Regions from separate parts of the Pantoea sp. X-Soil-YNGN-775 genome, predicted to be linked through region 2. Evidence: predicted binding sites of a transcription regulator. Region 2 holds the regulator's gene; each other region holds the start of a gene.
The links. Region 2 encodes CRP, which controls carbon source genes, mostly activating them, when cyclic AMP is high. Its sites were predicted from a motif close to ATGTGANNNNNNTCACAT; they were not measured.

Region 1 (2,272 bases), 690 kb from region 2:
CGGTAATCACCGGTGATTTGCCCAGCGGATGCACTTTTTTCAGCGCGTCGGGCGCCAGCATGGTCGGCTCGCGTTGATAACGTTTGATCTGATACGGCACTTCCAGCTCTTCCAGCAGCCATAGCACCCGATGTGAACGTGACTGCTCAAGATGGTGAACGGTGATCATCATGATTCCCTGTGTGTTGACCTTCCACCAGTATAGACGTCACTCCGGGTCCGGATGGTTGCCGTCCTGTTCCGGATCGAGCAGCACCGCTCCCGACCCTTGTTGACCGAGCCGATCGCCCGGATTGCGCAGCGGACAATCGCGCATCGACAGACAGCCGCAGCCGATACAGCCATCAAGGTCGTTGCGCAGCCGGGTCAGGGTTTCGATGCGCTTATCCAGCTCTTCGCGCCAGTGCTGAGTCAGGGCGTCCCACTCCGGGGCCGACATCCGCTTATTGGCCGGAATATGCTCAAGGCTGTCGCTGACGGTCGCCAGCGGAATACCGATGCGTTGCGCAATTTTGATGATAGCCACGCGTCGCAGCACATCACGACTGTAACGCCGCTGATTACCGCCGTTACGGGTGCTGGATATCAGCCCTTTGGTTTCATAGAAGTGCAGCGCTGACACCGCGACACCGCTGCGGCGCGCCACTTCGCCCGGCGTTAATACCGGTTTGGGGTAGTTGCGATCTTTTTTCATCTGGCTCTTTACCTCAAGTTAACTTGAGGAATTATACTCGCATCCCATCAAAACGACTAAACTCCCATTACCGCTTATTAAGCACCAGAAGGATGAGGCCATGATGCAAGAAGAGATCATTCATTCCCTGACGCACTGGATTGACCAGAATCTGGACAAAAGTTTGTCCATTGATGAAGTGGCAGCAAAATCGGGTTATTCGAAATGGCACCTGCAGCGGATGTTCCGTACCGTCACCAAACAGACGCTTGGCGGCTATATCCGTGAACGCCGCCTGACGCTGGCAGCCGAAGCGCTGTCTCAGACCCAGCGCCCGGTGTTTGATATCGCGATGCAGTACGGCTATGACTCGCAGCAGACCTTCTCGCGGGTGTTTCGCCGCCAGTTCTCGCAAACCCCTACCGCCTACCGTCACACCATGCGCCGTCAGGCGATTCAGCGCCCTCGCCTGCTGAGCTTCGGCTGCAATGACAGCATGGCCAGCTTTACCCAGCGCACCACCGGCGAGTGCTGCCCGGTCCGTTAACTGTCAGGACGCCCGTCTTCGGGCGTGCCTGATCGCCTCTTTGATTTGCCCTTCCCGCTGTTCATATCTGCAACAATTTCCTGCCATACCAGTGTCAAATTTTGTTCAAAATTTCAAATCGGGTGATATAATGTGACCCAAGTCACACTATGAACCTGGGTTGACGGCGCTAAAGCACTTCCTGACACGCTTTTCCGCCGCCGGTGATGTCCGCAAACTGTCAGGAATACTTACTGATATTGAGGTCCGGCCGATGGCTACGTTAACCACCAGTCTTCTTGTTATGCGTTGGGAATTGTTGAGCGCCGTAATGATGTTTTTCGCCAGCACCCTGAAAACCAAACTGCGTCAGGATAGTCACCATGTGATGGCGTTCATGTGTGGCGGGATTGGTTTAGGCATGACCTGCTGGTTCGTCACCGGTCTGATGGGGATTACCCTGAGCATGGAAAACGTGCATAACTTCATGGAAATCTCTAAGCACGCCTTCATCGACGTGATGAGTCAGGCGCCTGCTGAATGGCCGATGCCCTGATCGAATGACACCCTGACACTATTGCGTTGATCGCCTGATTTTTGCCAATAAAAAACCCCGCTTAGCGGGGTTTTTTACATTGCTGTGTGTGCTTAAACTTTCTTCAACATGGCAGGGATATTAACATCCTGCACTGTGACGCCCGGTCTCTGCGTTCCGCGGCGGTCCTGAATCCACATATCTCCCATCATCTGGTTTAAACCGCGATCCAATCCGGTCACCAGGCCTGCACCCGGCGTGAAAGTGAGTTCACCGAAATAGATCTGTTCGTCATGGATATACCAATCGACCCGCACGTAATCGAAATCACTGGCCAGCTTTTTGCTCAGATCGAGCGCATGTTGCAGTGACGGCAGAATCGGCGAGACATCCAGGCCGGTATCGCGAATCTTGTGAAACGCCTCGTTGAGGTTATTCACGTAGAAGTTCATCGACAGCAGCGGCTGGCAGCGGTTGTAGATCACCTGCAGCACATATTCGAACTTGCCATCACGCTTGTTGAACATGTGGAACTTGT
Region 2 (2,272 bases):
AAGCATGTGCATCTGCTGGTAACAGGTGGTGATCATATCGACCACTTTCTGCTGGCGCGCCAGCAGCGGCGGCAGGGCCTTTTCCGGGTCGGTCAGCTGGGTCAGCAGGGTATATTTGGCATCGCAATAGTTGGCCAGTTCGCGGTAGATCAGGCTCAGGCTTTCACGCATCGGCTGCTCTTTCCACAGCCAGAACCAGAACCAGTTAAACAGCCCATACCATAGCGTGCCGCCGATATAGAGCAGCGGCGGCACATAGATCGGCATACGGCCAATCAGGCTCAGCGTGAAGATGGCGGCGATCAGGGTGCCGGGCAGCAGGCGGCCGTGCAGCGGACTGATTTCGCCGGTGACCCCCAGCAGCAACGGCAAGGCGAACAGAATCAGCGGCAGCGGAATGGCGTGCTGCGTCAGCCACTGAATCAGAAAGCTGCCGAGCGCAAACAGGCTGCCGCCGACAATCAGGCGTTTGAAGAAGCGTTTATGCGGGGTATCCAGACCGGCGATATTGCAACAGGCGGGAACTAACGAGAACAGCAGACCTTTTTGCAGGTCGCCAGCCAGCCAGCCCAGCGCCACGGGCAGACAGAGCACCAGGGTTTGCCGCAAGGCGTAGTTGACTTCAGGATGGTAAATAATTCGACGCCACATCGGCCCAACACAAACAATAACGGCGCGATGTTGCCATCACGCCGTGGGTGACAGGAATTAGCGGGTGCCGTAAACGACGATGGTTTTGCCGTGTGCAGAGATCAGATTCTGATCTTCCAGCATCTTCAAAATACGGCCCACGGTTTCACGTGAACAACCAACGATTTGGCCAATTTCCTGACGAGTAATTTTAATTTGCATGCCGTCGGGATGCGTCATGGCGTCTGGCTGCTTCGCCAGGTTAAGCAGAGTCTGAGCAATGCGTCCGGTCACGTCGAGGAAAGCGAGGTTACCCACTTTTTCAGACGTAACCTGCAGGCGACGCGCCATCTGCGACGACAGTCGCATCAGGATATCCGGGTTAACCTGGATCAGCTGACGGAATTTCTTGTAGGAAATCTCCGCCACTTCGCACGCGGTTTTCGCACGTACCCAGGCGCTGCGCTCCTGACCTTCTTCGAACAGGCCAAGCTCGCCAATGAAATCGCCCTGATTCAGGTAAGAAAGAATCATCTCTTTGCCTTCTTCATCTTTGATCAGAACCGCAACGGAACCTTTCACGATGTAGTAAAGCGTTTCAGCTTTTTCACCTTGATGAATCAGCGTACTTTTGGATGGATACTTGTGAATATGGCAATGGGACAGGAACCATTCGAGTGTAGGGTCTGTTTGCGGTTTGCCGAGAACCATTCGCTATTATCCTCTGTTGTAATCGTGCCCAAAATACAGGGGGCAGTTTTCCCTGTCAGGCGATGAAAGCTTCAAGCGTTTCCCTTACAGGAAATTATTCGGGCTGCATTCGGCGCAGTGCGCATCATTCTTCCCGGCTTCGCCATCAGGTGACGAAAAATATTTTCAGCACTGTTTGTAGCACAGCTTTTGCCGACTGTCTTCTGTTGTCTCGCTTCAGCTAACAGCGGATTTCTCTGGATTGCTGTTTACCAGGCGAAAGCGTACTCTGACGGCAAAACCGCATATTCTGGAGCGAAAATCATGCAGGCAAGAGTGAAATGGGTAGAAGGACTGACATTCCTCGGTGAGTCGTCATCCGGTCATCAGGTGTTAATGGATGGCAATTCGGGTGATAAAGCGCCCAGCCCAATGGAGATGGTGCTGATGGCGGCGGGCGGATGCAGCGCCATCGACGTGGTTTCAATTCTGCAAAAAGGTCGCAACGATGTGGCTGATTGTGAAGTGAAACTGACCTCAGAACGTCGTGAAGAAGCGCCGCGAATCTTTACGCACATCAACCTGCACTTTATCGTGAGCGGCAAAGCGCTACAGGATAAGGCGGTCTCACGCGCGGTGGATCTTTCTGCTGAAAAATATTGCTCGGTCGCTATCATGCTGGGTAAAGGCGTCACCATCACCCACAGCTATGAAGTGATCGAACTGTAATAGCCGCAAGGGTCATTGCAGACCTGCTAACTTCACTTCCAGTATCTGATGCAGGTTGATTTAAGACTGTGCCTGGGCAGGGAATCCGTTTTGATACTGTGCCTGGGCAGGGAACCGGGTCAGATCGGAAAGTCGCTTAAGCCAATCCCTGGCCGCTCGACCCGCGCCGTCCCTGGCGCGGGACGCTTTCCTCTTCTGACCCGGTTCCCTGCGTGTTGAACTT
Region 3 (2,272 bases), 500 kb from region 2:
CCCATTCGTTATCACACCAGACCAGGGTCTTGATCAGTTGTTGACCACTGACCCGCGTTTGGGTGCCGTCCACAATGGCACTGTGCGGATCATGGTTAAAATCGACTGAGACTAACGGTAATTCCGTATAGTCAACTATACCACGAAATGCCCCTTCTGCCGCGCTTTGCAACAAGGCGTTAACTTCACACGCCTTCACCGGCTGGCGTACAGAAACGCTGAGATCAATCGCCGTCACGTTAATCGTTGGCACGCGCACGGCAATCGCCTCAAAGCGATCGTTGAATTTCGGAAAAATACGGGTAATCCCGGCCGCCAGCCGAGTATCAACTGGAATGATCGATTGGCTGGCGGCACGGGTACGACGCAGATCGCTGTGATAGGCATCGATCACCTGTTGATCGTGCATCGCCGAATGAATGGTGGTGACGGTGCCGGACTCAATACCAAACGCGTCATCCAGCAGTTTGATCACCGGAATAATACAGTTGGTGGTGCAGGAAGCATTCGAGACGATGCAGTCAGTCGCTTTCAGCCACTGCTGGTTGACGCCATACACCACCGTGGCATCGAGATCGTTGCCGCCCGGATGTGAGAACAGCACTTTCTTCGCGCCGGCCTGCAGATGCGCTTCGCCGTCGGCGCGCGAGCCGTAGACGCCGGTACAATCCAGCACCACGTCGATATCGAGTTCGCGCCACGGCAGATCGGCAATCTCAGCGCGGTGTAAAATGCGCAGGGTATCGCCGCCGACCCACATCACGTCGCGCTCCTGCCGCACATCAAAGGCAAAACGGCCATGGCTGGTGTCATATTTCAGCAGATGCGCCATACCGGTCGCTTCGGCCAGCTCATTGATGGCGACAACGGTGATCTCAGCACGACGGCCGGTTTCATACAGCGCACGCAATACGTTGCGTCCAATACGGCCAAACCCATTTATTGCTACCCGTATGGTCATTTCTCTCCTGCCACGTCAGACGGAAAAAACGTGCCGTTAGCCTGAGCGCTTCGCTGTAGTTTGTACAGGAGATTCTTACCCGGCATTGTCTGAAACCGGGGCGATCTGCCCGGCAACTGAAACGGTTCAGCCACAATAAAGGATGGGAGGAATAACAGGAATGATTGTGATCAATCGGACTGCGTATATTTGGATCTATGTCACAAAATGGCGCAAAAGATAGTTATTACTGCAGGAATAAAAAACGAAAAGGACGCCTGAAGCGTCCCTGATTTTAATCAGGCGGGTGTGAGCCCGCCTGACGGATGTTACGCCAGCAGCGCTTTCGCTTTAGCGACAACGTTGTCGACGGTAAAGCCAAACATTTCGAACAGCTGATCGGCCGGTGCTGATTCGCCGAAGCTGGTCATGCCGACGATAGCGCCGTTCAGACCGGTATATTTGAACCAGTAATCAGCGATACCCGCTTCGATTGCTACGCGTGCGCTGACCGCGTTCGGCAGCACAGATTCACGGTAAGCGTCACTCTGCTTGTCGAATGCATCGGTTGATGGCATAGAGACCACGCGTACCTGACGACCTTCGCTGGTGAGTTTATCCCAGGCGCCAACCGCCAGTTCAACTTCTGAACCGGTGGCGATCAGGATTAATTCAGGCGTCGCGTCGCAATCTTTCAGTACGTAGCCACCGCGCGCCACGTTAGCCAGCTGCTCAGTGCTGCGTTCCTGCTGCGCCAGATTCTGACGCGAGAAGATCAGCGCTGTCGGGCCATCTTTACGCTCAATGGCATATTTCCATGCCACTGCCGATTCAACCTGGTCACACGGACGCCACAGGCTCATGTTCGGCGTGGTGCGCAGGCTGGCCATCTGCTCTACCGGCTGGTGAGTCGGGCCATCTTCGCCCAGACCGATTGAGTCGTGGGTATAAACCATGATCTGACGGATCTTCATCAGTGCCGCCATACGCGCCGCGTTACGCGCATATTCAACGAACATCAGGAAGGTGGCGGTGTACGGCAGGAAACCGCCGTGCAGAGCCAGACCGTTAGCAATCGCGGTCATACCAAATTCACGCACGCCGTAATGGATGTAGTTACCCGCGGCGTCTTCGTTGATTGGCTTAGAGCCGGACCAGATGGTCAGGTTGCTTGGCGCCAGATCGGCTGATCCCCCCAGATATTCCGGCAGGATTTTACCAAAGGCTTCAATGGCATTCTGTGACGCTTTACGGCTGGCGATTTTAGCCGGGTTAGCCTGCAGTTGTTCGATAAACTTCTGCGACTCCTGCTGCCAGTTTGCCGGCAGCTCA

Region 1: a site for CRP is predicted at 1,351-1,368, ahead of AC6I8I_RS01400 (YjcB family protein). Genes of this name have one in related genera too.
Region 3: a site for CRP is predicted at 1,150-1,167, ahead of epd (erythrose-4-phosphate dehydrogenase). Genes of this name have one in related genera too.

The regions. Positions count from the first base shown of each region.
Region 1 is NZ_AP035945.1:314,493-316,764, reverse strand. It holds gene AC6I8I_RS01415 (glutathione S-transferase family protein) at 1-169, opposite strand, end outside; gene soxR (redox-sensitive transcriptional activator SoxR) at 209-694, opposite strand; gene soxS (superoxide response transcriptional regulator SoxS) at 795-1,220, shown strand; gene AC6I8I_RS01400 (YjcB family protein) at 1,474-1,755, shown strand; gene AC6I8I_RS01395 (ATP-grasp fold amidoligase family protein) at 1,848-2,272, opposite strand, start outside.
Region 2 is NZ_AP035945.1:3,856,102-3,858,373, reverse strand. It holds gene AC6I8I_RS18185 (YccS/YhfK family putative transporter) at 1-651, opposite strand, end outside; gene crp (cAMP-activated global transcriptional regulator CRP) at 709-1,341, opposite strand; gene AC6I8I_RS18175 (OsmC family protein) at 1,645-2,049, shown strand.
Region 3 is NZ_AP035945.1:3,360,838-3,363,109, forward strand. It holds gene epd (erythrose-4-phosphate dehydrogenase) at 1-961, opposite strand, end outside; gene tkt (transketolase) at 1,270-2,272, opposite strand, start outside.